DNA from 2 places in the Pseudoalteromonas sp. N1230-9 genome. Region 1 is predicted to be linked to the other one. Evidence: predicted binding sites of a transcription regulator. Region 1 holds the regulator's gene; the other holds the start of a gene.

Region 1 (5,983 bases):
ACCCTACCGCTAATCTACGCAATGCAAAAAGGCACACCAGAGCAAGTTAAGCTAGTACGCGAAGCCATTGAACTTGGTAATGGTATGGACCACTTAGAAAGCATTCTAACGGCATTAGCTGATACTAAAGCCCTTGAGTTTGCGATGCAAAAAGCAGAACAAGAAGCCGACAAAGCGATTGCTTGTATTGCCTTTTTACCAGATACACCGTACAAGCAAGCACTTGAGAGTTTAGCTCGTATCGCCGTTGCACGGGATCATTAAACTCAATTTATTCGAGCCATAAAAAAGCCTGCAATTGCAGGCTTTTTTATTATTGAGGACATCGACTAGAGAATATCCCCATTTTCATCTGGGTATTAGCCGTTGATGAAATCAACACCTTCTTGGATGTCTTTGTTAAGTGTCGCTAACATATCGTTCTTAGCTTGCTCTTCAAAAGCACTTAACTCACCGTAAGAAAGGATTTCTTCAACACCGTTTTTACCTAAACGTACTGGGTGTGCGAAGTATGCTGCGTCACCGTTCTCAACTGCAACGTATGCGTAATCAACAACTTCTTCACCTTGTAAGCCTTTAACTAAAGACATACAAAAACGAGCTGCAGCTGCACCCATTGAAAGCGTCGCTGAACCGCCACCCGCTTTAGCGTTAACAACTTCAGTACCTGCATTTTGGATACGTGGTGTTAATGCTGCAACTTCTTCGTCAGTGAAAGTAACACCTTCCACTTGAGAAAGAAGAGGAAGAATAGTCGTACCTGAGTGACCACCGATCACTGGAACTTTAACGTCTGTAGCGCTTAAACCTTTAAGCTCAGCAACAAATGCTTCTGAACGGATCACGTCAAGTGTTGTGATACCGAATACACGATTCGCATCGTAAGTACCCGCTTTTTTGAATACTTCAGCAACGATTGGCACAGTACCGTTAACTGGGTTAGTGATGATACCTACTAACGCTTTAGGGCAGTTTTTAACGATGCCTTCAGCTAATGTTTTGATGATACCTGCGTTTACGTTGAAAAGGTCCGCACGGTCCATACCCGGCTTACGCGGCATACCCGCTGGGATAAGAACGATATCACAACCAACTAAAGCATCGTCTAGGTTGTCAGCACCAAAGCCTTCAACTTTAACGTCTGTTGGGATGTGAGAAAGATCAACCGCTACACCAGGAACAACAGGGGCAACATCGTATAACGATAATTCAGAACCTGCAGGTAAACTTGTTTTTAATAATAAAGACAATGCTTGGCCGATACCGCCAGCTGCGCCTAAAACAGCAACTTTCATTGGAATTCTCCGTAATTTGAGGTAGGAAATACTTGTGGCCCTAAAGATAATGAAATTAGCGACTAAAAACAAATTTATCCTGCTTATTTCGCATATAATTTCGACCATAGTTGTAAACTATGCTGTAAAGTGCCTTCATTTGGCCGACAAATTCAAACAAATACTGCATAAGTATGCATAATTGTGTAGAATTACCTCACATTTTATGAATAAAGATACGACAGCATGCAACCTCAAGATAAACAAGAAGCACTAATCAAAGCGTTTAAATCGTTATTAAAAGAAGAAAACTTCGGCTCGCAAGGCGAAATTGTAGATGCATTAAAAGAGCAAGGCTTCGATAATATCAGCCAGAGTAAAGTCTCGCGCATGTTGAGTAAATTTGGTGCGGTACGTACTCGTAACGCGAAACAAGAAATGGTGTATTGCTTACCGGCTGAAATGGGCGTACCAACAGCGAAAAGCCCACTACGTCAGCTTGTTATTGACATTATGCATAACGAAATGATGATCATCATTCGCACCAGTCCAGGTGCTGCACAGCTTATTGCACGTTTACTTGATTCATTAGGTAAAGCAGACGGTGTGCTGGGAACCATTGCAGGTGATGATACTATTTTTATTGCCCCTGCAAAGGTCTCTGAAATTGACGTTACGCTTGAGCGTGTTCGCACCTTATTCGATACAGTTTAAAGTTGCTTTAGAAAATTCACTGACGGGGCGAAAAATGCCGATCCCATATCAGCTTGTGTGAAATCAAGCCAATGATCATAATGCTCGCCCTGCCCTAAACGACTTTTCAGTACATGTTCAAACGAGTCACCTTGCGCGGCACACGACACCATAAGTATGCCCTGTTTGTGAACGTCGCCAAATGGCATACTCTGATTGAGTAATAGCGGCTGACCATGCTCGTCTTTAAGCTCTGATCTCACTGCATGGCTCGTCTCAATTGCCGGCACAACCAAGGTATTATCAAGGCGAGTACGCCCCATTATTTGCTCTTGTTCTGATAGAGACAAGTACTGCCACACCGTTAGGTCGTGGACAAACCGCTGCACATGAATATAACTACCTTGATCTTCAAAATGCCCTGGTTTATTGACTAGTGCCGTACTGCGTTTTTGTCTTCCGTGGGGCGTGTCGCCGGCGTAGATAAAACCATTAAAATCTCGCCCATCTAAAAAACGAAAATTACGAACTTGCTCCACCAGTTCAACATCCGGTGTAAACAATTTTAAAATTTGCAGAGCAAATAAATGATTGACGTCTTCACGGTCAGAGCGGATTTGCACAAATAAATCGAACGGTTGTGCGCTTACAACATGTTCACTGTGTGTGACATTAGGAAAGCTCTGTAATTGACTTGGAATAAACTCAGGCAATATATGCGGCCAATATTGCGCCCCAACAGCAACAACACAAGACAGCATAGCCTCAGAAAACTGATCAGAAAACTCGTCTTGTATTACATTTACACGCTTTAGTTTTTTTCGTAATGACTCATCGTGGCCATCATAGACGTTAAAAAACAGGTGCAAACCATGTAAGTTTGCTTCAGCACAAATCCCAGATTGCGCTTGCGCCATAGTGAATCCTTAGCTATTCATTATCAGGCACACAATCAACAATTTAGGATTTCACATCATGTTTAATCTCGAAAAAAATTGACCGTGTGCGGCATTATTTTTATTTTTACTGGCTGTTCGACCGAGAAAACGTGGTCTTGCTCTGCGGCCACTTCGAGCTCCTGCCCTGCAATATTAATACGGTACACATAACGCGTGCCGATAAAACGTCTTTGCAAAATAGTTAAGCCTTGAGCATCGCCATTTTCTGCTTTACACAATTGAATATGATGAGGGCGCACATAAATTTGACCTTGTACGCAATCATGGTTACCTGCATTGATTGACGATACAACCCCGAACACCGTCTCATATTCAGTTGCGGTTAATGCTTTTGCCGTTAAGTATATGCCCGTACCAAGAAACTCTGCAACCACCTTTGAGTTAGGTTGGCTAAATAACTGCTCAGCAGAGCCTTGTTGGGCTATTTTTCCACCATGCATAACAGCAAGTGTGTCAGCAAAGGCAAACGCCTCTTCTTTTGAATGGGTAACAAATACCGCAGAAACTTTTTGCGCTTTGATAATTCGACGTATGTCGGCAATCAGCTCAAACCTTACTTGGGTATCAATATTTGAAAATGGCTCATCAAGAAGTAACAAGCTTGGTTTATAGGCAAGTGCACGGGCAATCGCGACACGTTGCTGTTGACCACCTGAGAGCTGGTGAGGATATCGCTTGGCACAACCATCGAGCTTAACTAAAGTGAGCATCTCGTTCACTCGCTCACGTTTTTGCTCTTTACTCATATTGTTAAGACCAAACGCAATATTGTCACTCACTGTAAGATGAGGAAATAGCGCATAATCTTGAAACATCATGCCGATATTGCGCTTTTGGGGTGCAACAAAAAAACCATTATCGTTCACAACATTAGAATCGATACTCATGTAACCTTGCTCAGGCTGCAAAATTCCCGCGATTGCTTTTAGGGTTGTGGTTTTGCCACAGCCACTGGCCCCTAATAAACACACTATTTCGTCTTGCTTTACATTGAGGTTTAACCCACTCAAGACTTTAGTGCCATTATACTGATAAGCTAAGTCTTTAATTACTAAATGGCTCATGAGTGATTTTGCTCCATCGAACGATTAACGAAATACAAAGGAATAAGCCCCACTAAAACAATCAATAACGCTGAAATTGAGGCAAGCTCCAACTGCTCATCACTAACATACTGAAAGACATGGGTTGCCAGTGTTTCAAAGTTAAATGGCCTTAATAATAATGCGGCGGGCAGCTCTTTCATGCATTCAATAAAGACTAACAAGCCAGCGGTAAGAATGCCGCGTTTTAACAAGGGTAAATGAACTTTACGCAAAGTTTGCAATGGCCCCTTCCCCATTGATTGGCTTGCCATATCTAACGACGGGCTGATACGTAAGAAGCTGCTTTCAAGTGCCCCATGCGCAATCGCATAAAACCGCACAACATAAGCAAATATCATCGCAAATAAAGTGCCACTCAAAAGTAACCCAGGCGATAAGCCAAAAGGCTCAAGCCAGTTATTTAATGCATCATCTAATTGAGTTAGAGGCAACAATACCGCGATGGCGAGCACGGTTCCTGGCAGAGCATAGCCAGTACTTGCTAAACGCCCTGGGATCAAAGGGTAAGCGTGTTTAGCAATCCGCTGATAAAACAAGACCAGTAAGCTCAGTAAAATGGTTACAAGGCTCACCACAATCGCTACTTTAAAACTTTGCCAAGCGTAATTAAAAAATGCCCCATTCCATGCTTCATCCGCATACACAATGGCGTATTTAACTAACACCCCAACCGGCAAGATAAAAGCCAGTACCAGTACGACTGAGCAAGCTAAGCTTGCAGCCCATGCAGCACCGCCTTTTAAGCGATAAAGTGTTGCGCTATTAACGCTAGATTGACGCTCATACACGGCTTGATTACGACGGCTAAAGCGCTCAACCATGATAGTTAAAAATAAAATGAGCAGCATAATACCCGAGATTTTTGCTGCAGCGGTTAACGAGTAATAACCAAGCCACGTATCGTAAACAGCAGTCGTGAGTGTGCTCACGGCAAAGTAGTTAACTGTAGCAAAGTCGGCCATTGCTTCCATACTGATCAAGGTAATACCCGCGACAATCGCACCGCGTCCAAGCGGTAAGCTCACTCTTAAAAAGCTTTGTATTGGCGAAAGCCCCATAAGCTGACTTGCTTGTACTAATTTAAATGACTGTTCTCTAAGTGCCGTTTTGAAAATCAGAAATAAATAAGGATAAAGCACCAACGCAATCATCACGATCGCCCCAGTTAAAGTGCGAATATCAAAAAACCAGTAATCACCCGGTGATTGCCAACCAAACCACTCTCTTAAGGCTATTTGCACAGGCCCTGCGTAATCAAGTAGGTCAGTGTAAACATAAGCAATTAAATAGGTGGGCATTGCTAAGGGCAGCATTAACGCCCACTCAAACTGTTTCCGCCCAGGAAAGTCACAATAAGCCGTTAACCACGCTAGCGGCAACGCAATAACACAACTTAAAAGCCCCACTCCTAGGATGAGCAATAACGTATTACGGGTATAATCCCACAGCACCGTATCGAAAAGATGCTGAAATACATCCGAATCCCCCTGGAGAGATTCAAATAACAAAAAACCTAAAGGTGTAACAAGCAGCAGGCCAATTAGCCAAGCTAAAAGCTGCCAACGCGACAGCGAAAACTTCACATGCATAAGTGGATTAATACCAGATAAAATAAAAGCTGTTAAAAAACAGCTTTTATAAAACGAGGTGTGTTCTCGTTATAAATCAAACTTCACTTCATCAATCAGCTTCAGTGCCGCTGGACGATATTTACTAATTTCATCGAGTGAAAGACTATCTTCTTTAAACTCACCCCATGATGCAACCATCTCAGATAATTCAACCCCATTTTTTACTGGGTATTCCATATTGACTGAGGCATACATATTTTGTGCCTTATTGTCGGTCATATACTCAATCAGTTTCAAGGCATTTTCAGGGTTTTTGGCGTATTTCGTCATTACCACACCCGAGACATTAATATGTGAGCCACGATTAGTTTGGTTAGGAA
Region 2 (5,983 bases), 810 kb from region 1:
TCATCGGCAAGTAAAAAACGAGGTTCACCAGCAAGGGCTCTAGCAATAGCTACACGTTGCTGTTGTCCGCCAGATAGCTGTTGAGGGAGATGTTTAGCACGTGATGCTAGACCAACTTGCTCTAAACATTGCTCAATTCGACGTTTACGCTCGGCAGCTTTAATTCCACGGTAACGAAGTGGTACTTCAATATTTTCGTATAGGTTCAAGTCAGGGATGAGGTTGAAACCTTGGAAAATAAAACCTATTTTTTGATTACGAAGGTCGGCACGCTGATTGTCATTGAGTTTACCGACATCAATACCGTCTAATAGATATTGGCCCTCATTAAATGGCTCTAGCATTCCTGCAATGTTTAAAAAAGTGGTTTTACCTGAGCCGCTTGGGCCTGTCACTGCAATAAATTCACCCTCATCTACTTGTAGGTTAAAATCACGAAGTGCATGAGTTTGTACCATTTCAGTTTGATACACTTTATTGATGTTATTCATTTTAAGCATAATTATAATTCCTTGTTGTTAACGTAAAACGAGTACCGGTGCTTGTTTATAACGGTCGTAGTTAGAGATGATTAATTGATCGCCAGCTTGAACGCCTTCTAAGAGCTCCACAGCGTTAATGCTGCTAGCGCCTGTTTTAATATCGATTAAGTAAGCCATATCACCATCGATTCGATAAGCACGCGTCCCACCTTGTTGTAAAAAGGCGCCGCGCTTTACTTGTAAAACATTGTCGCGATTTTCTAAGAGAATGCGGGCTGTGAGACGCTGATTTTGGCGAATTCCAACCAGTTCATCATCAAATCGCACTCGTGTTGTCACTTCACGGTTGTTTACTTCCGGTGATATTGCTGACAATGTTCCCGTCACATGACGAGCACCGAGCGTTAGTTCGACTTGCATCCCTAAACCTAATTCATTGGCATAACTTTCTGGCACTTGAAGCTCGGCTTCAAAGTTACTTAAGTCCACCAAAGTCATTAATGGCTGACTTTGAGTTACGGCCTCTTTTTGTTGAACAAGTAAATTCCCCACGATGCCGCTCACACTGGCTATGATAGTTAGGTCATTTACTTGGCGAAATAAATCATCAACGATAAGCTGCTGTCTTGCTAGATCTCGCTCTGCGGCTTTTAACTCAAAGGCAAGGGTATCTTTAGCAAGCGCAACCTCTTGCTCAGCATGTTTATAAGAAAGTTTTGCTCTTGCTAAATCATCGACTGCTTTTTCTAAATCAATTTGGCTTATTAAGTTTTTCTTTATAGATAATTGGGCACGACGGTTTTCACGGTCAGCAGCATTAAGTTCGACCTGAGCAAGGTCGAGCGCTTTCGTTAAGCTTAGTTTTTGTCTACGTGCTTCAAGTTGCTTGCGTTGAAGCTCACCATCAAGCCTTGCAAGTACAGATTGTTGCTGTTTTAGCTCATTTGTTAGCTCAGGGCTTTTTACAATTGCGATGATGTCATCTTTTTTTACGCTGTCACCTGCTTTTACTTTTAAATCCACAAAGCCGCGTTCAGGGCTGTATACTTTGGGCGCATTTGCAGCAACGATTTTGCCACTTGCGGCGACATCTCTAATGAGAGGTTGCTGAGTTACTTTGCTGATTTGTAGGCTTGCTTTTTCAACGGAAATACTGCCTTCGGTGTCCGCAAAAATACTGCCTATACCAACCGAGCCAATTAATAATACACCGATAATTAGTGCAACTGGTTTTGCAAAGTTATTCCTCTTTGTCACCGAGATATCCTGAGCACTGGTATCTTTTATCATCATAGTTCCTTAATGTTTTCAACTAACATAATCATGAAACCCACTACTAGCATGGTGAGTGGCGATGCAATAAATAAACTAAAAGTGAACATGTCCTGTCCTTAAATCTGCTGATGTGATCTTATATACCAACAACATGCCAACTTTTATTTTTTTGATTTATAAGGGGTTATTTGTTTTGTTGATGTTGTTTCAATGTCCGCGGACAGAAAAAGTGTCCGCAGCGGACACTTTTTAATAAGTGGGTTTACGTGCGCGTAAAGAGCAAGCTTTTAGGAGGGTAAGCGTAAATAGCTATCTAAAGAGTTACAGCAAGTGTCCAGCGAGTCTGGTTTATGTGAGTAGGTGGTATCTAAATTCTGCATTATCATTCAAAAAGTGAATATTTATTCATTTCAGGTGTCAGTTTACGTTAACGTAAAGAGTGGTTTTTGAAATTTTTCTTTTACAAGTTGTTAAATATGACACCAGTGTCATAAAAAAATAACGGTGAAAATACGTCTAAATGTAAAAAATTAGCATAGAATTTACTAAGTGCATTTAAATGAGAAATATTCATGAATATGAATATGTATTCAAAACTCTATTGACTCAGAGATTATTTGGCGATAGTTTTGTTCGTCTGCTAGCCCTGTCACAAGAGACTAAAGGGCTGGTCGTTGTAGCAAGGGGAGGGGTCTATGTTATACGACTCAAAATTAGAAAAAGATAATTGTGGCTTTGGCTTGATAGCCCAAGTCAATGGGCAAGCGAGTCACCGCTTGATCCGAACAGCAATCACAGGGCTTGATCGCATGGAGCACCGTGGCGGTATTTCTGCCGATGGTAAAACCGGTGATGGTTGTGGTTTATTAATGCAAAAACCCGATAGTTTCTTTCGTGCTATTGCTAGCGAACATGACTGGCATCTAGGAAAGAACTACGCCGTAGGCATGGTATTTTTGAATGCCGATCCTGTACTTGCGCAAACAGCTAAAGATGTGTTGAGTGAAGAACTCGAAAAAGAAACCTTGAGCATTCAAGGCTGGCGCGTAGTACCGACCGATGCGTCATGTTTAGGGCCAATTGCAAAAAAACAACTACCAGGCTTTGAACAAATTTTTGTTAGCGCCCCAGAAGGCTGGCGTCCAAAAGATTTAGAGCGCCGTTTATACGTTGCGCGTCGTCGTGTTGAAAAGCGCCTTGAAAACGATGAACATTTTTATATTGCCAGCTTATCTGGTTTGGTAACCGTCTATAAAGGCTTGATGATGCCTGTTGACTTACCTAACTTTTATTTAGATTTAGCTGACATTCGCATGACCAGTGCGATTTGTGTATTCCATCAACGTTTTTCTACTAATACACAACCTCGTTGGCCATTAGCGCAGCCATTCCGTTATTTAGCACACAATGGTGAGATTAATACCATTCAAGGTAACCGCCAGTGGGCCCGTGCCCGTGCGTATAAGTTTGCCTCACCACTTATCCCTGATTTGCAATCAGCTGCGCCGTTCGTAAATGAAAGCGGTTCTGACTCTTCAAGCTTAGACAATATGCTTGAGCTGTTCTTAGCGGGTGGCATGGATTTATTCCGTGCAATGCGTATGCTTGTGCCGCCAGCATGGCAAAAAAACCGTGCTATGGATGAAGACCTACGTGCATTCTACGACTTTAACTCAATGCATATGGAACCATGGGATGGCCCTGCTGGTATTGTTATGTCTGATGGCCGTTTTGCAGCCTGTAACCTTGACCGTAACGGCTTACGCCCAGCGCGTTATGTGATCACCCAAGATGGTTTTATAACACTCGCCTCAGAAGTGGGGATTTGGGACTATGCACCAGACGAAGTCGTTGAAAAAGGTCGTGTTGGCCCTGGTGAGCTGTTAGTTATTGATACTCATCAAGGTAAAATTTGGCATTCAGATGAAATTGACCAGGACCTTAAATCACGTCACCCATACAAAGCATGGCTCGAAGCAAATGTTAAGCGTTTAACACCGTTCGAGCAGCTCTCTGAAAAAGATGCGGGTAATCGTTCATTTGATGACGAAACATTGCTTAAATATCAAAAGATGTTTGGTTTCACCAACGAAGAGCTTGATAGTGTTATTCGTGTGATGGGTGAAAATGGTCAAGAAGCGACAGGCTCAATGGGTGATGACACACCATTTGCCGTACTTTCAGAAGGTCATCGCTCGTTATTTGATTACTTCAGACAAAAGTTTGCGCAAGTAACGAATCCACCGATTGATCCACTTCGTGAAAATCACGTTATGTCATTAGCTACCTGTATAGGCAGTGAGCAAAACGTATTTAACGAAACCACAGGTCACGCTAAGCGTTTGCAGTTTGATACACCAATCCTGATGTATGCAGATATGCAGCAGTTACTTAATGCTGATGATAAATATTACAGCTACTGCAAAATTGATATCACTTACACAGTAGAAGAAGGGCTTGAAAGCGCCATCACACGTATTTGTGACGAAGCGCAAGAGAAAGCAGCTGCTGGTTGTGTGATGTTAGTGTTAAGCGACCGTAACTTCAGCGAAACACAGTTGCCTATTCCTGCTGCGATGGCGGTAGGCTCTATTCAAAAACGTTTAGTTGATAATAATTTGCGCTGTGAATCAAACATTATCATTGAATCAGGTAGTGTTCGCGATGCGCATCAATTCGCTGTATTACTTGGTTTTGGCGCGACGGCTATTTATCCGTACCTTGCTTATGAGTCACTGGTTGCTATGAGTGATAGCAAGGTGATCAATAAGACTTATTGCGAAGTAACGCTTGCGTATCGTAATGCGATAAACAAGGGTCTTTATAAAATCATGTCGAAAATGGGTATTAGCACTGTTGCATCTTATCGCTGCTCAATGTTATTTGAAGCCGTTGGTTTGTCTGAGGCTATCGTCGAAACCTGTTTTAATGGTGTGGCAAGTCGCATTAAAGGGGCGTGTTTTACTGATTTTGATGACGATCAACGTAAGCTTCATAAGTTGGCATTTAGTAAACGTAAATTATTAAGTCATGGCGGCTTACTAAAATATGTTCACGGTGGTGAGTATCACGCGTATAACCCAGATGTTATTCAAACACTACAAAAAGCAGTGCGCTCTGGTGAGTACAGTGATTATGTTGCCTATGCTGATTTAGTAAATAATCGCCCGATCACCAACTTACGTGACATGTTGGCAGTAAAAGTGCCAGATGCAGGTATTAGTATTGATGACGTGGAACCTGCAACTGAGCTATACAAGCGTTTTGACTCAGCAGCAATGAGTATTGGTGCGCTATCGCCAGAAGCGCATGAAGCGCTAGCGATTGCGATGAATCGTTTAGGTGGTTGTTCAAACTCTGGTGAAGGTGGTGAAGATAAACTTCGTTACGGCACAGAGAAAAATTCTCGTATTAAGCAAGTTGCTTCAGGTCGTTTTGGTGTAACACCACATTACTTACGTAGCGCTGATGTAATTCAGATTAAAGTTGCTCAAGGTGCAAAACCAGGCGAGGGTGGTCAATTACCGGGAGAAAAAGTAACGCCGTATATTGCAAAGTTACGTTACTCAGTGCCAGGTGTGACATTGATTTCGCCACCGCCGCATCACGATATTTACTCGATTGAAGATTTAGCCCAGCTTATTTTCGATTTAAAACAAGTCAACCCAGACGCACTGATTTCGGTGAAACTAGTGTCTGAACCAGGGGTTGGGACGATTGCAACGGGTGTTGCCAAAGCGTATGCCGATTTAATTACCATTGCGGGGTATGACGGTGGTACAGGTGCAAGCCCACTTACTTCGGTGAAATATGCAGGTAGCCCTTGGGAGCTTGGCCTTGCTGAAACTCAACAAGCGCTAGTAGAAAATGGTTTACGTCACCGTATTCGCTTACAAACTGATGGCGGACTTAAAACAGGCCTAGACATCATTAAAGCAGCTATTTTAGGTGCTGAAAGCTTTGGCTTTGGTACGGGTCCTATGGTGGCATTAGGTTGTAAATATCTGCGTATTTGTCATTTAAACAACTGTGCGACCGGTGTTGCAACGCAAGACGATACACTGCGTCAAAAGCATTATCATGGCCTGCCAGAAATGGCGATGAACTACTTCAAGTTTATTGCCCAAGAAGCACGTCAAATCATGGCAAGTTTAGGTGTAACACGCTTAACTGATTTAATTGGTCGTTTGGATTTACTTGAAGCGATTGAAGGCAAGACAGAGAAA

What was found. Region 1 encodes ArgR, which controls arginine synthesis, uptake and breakdown. Its sites were predicted from a motif close to ANTGAATANNTATTCANT; they were not measured.
Region 2: a site for ArgR is predicted at 2,335-2,352, ahead of gltB (glutamate synthase large subunit). Genes of this name have one in related genera too.

The regions. Positions count from the first base shown of each region.
Region 1 is NZ_CP090419.1:621,730-627,712, reverse strand. It holds gene ispB (octaprenyl diphosphate synthase) at 1-264, shown strand, start outside; gene mdh (malate dehydrogenase) at 360-1,295, opposite strand; gene argR (transcriptional regulator ArgR) at 1,521-1,988, shown strand; gene LY624_RS02985 (Dyp-type peroxidase) at 1,985-2,884, opposite strand; gene LY624_RS02980 (ABC transporter ATP-binding protein) at 2,947-3,990, opposite strand; gene LY624_RS02975 (ABC transporter permease) at 3,987-5,621, opposite strand; gene LY624_RS02970 (Fe(3+) ABC transporter substrate-binding protein) at 5,691-5,983, opposite strand, start outside.
Region 2 is NZ_CP090419.1:1,434,026-1,440,008, forward strand. It holds gene LY624_RS06750 (ABC transporter ATP-binding protein) at 1-500, opposite strand, end outside; gene LY624_RS06755 (efflux RND transporter periplasmic adaptor subunit) at 519-1,772, opposite strand; gene gltB (glutamate synthase large subunit) at 2,453-5,983, shown strand, end outside.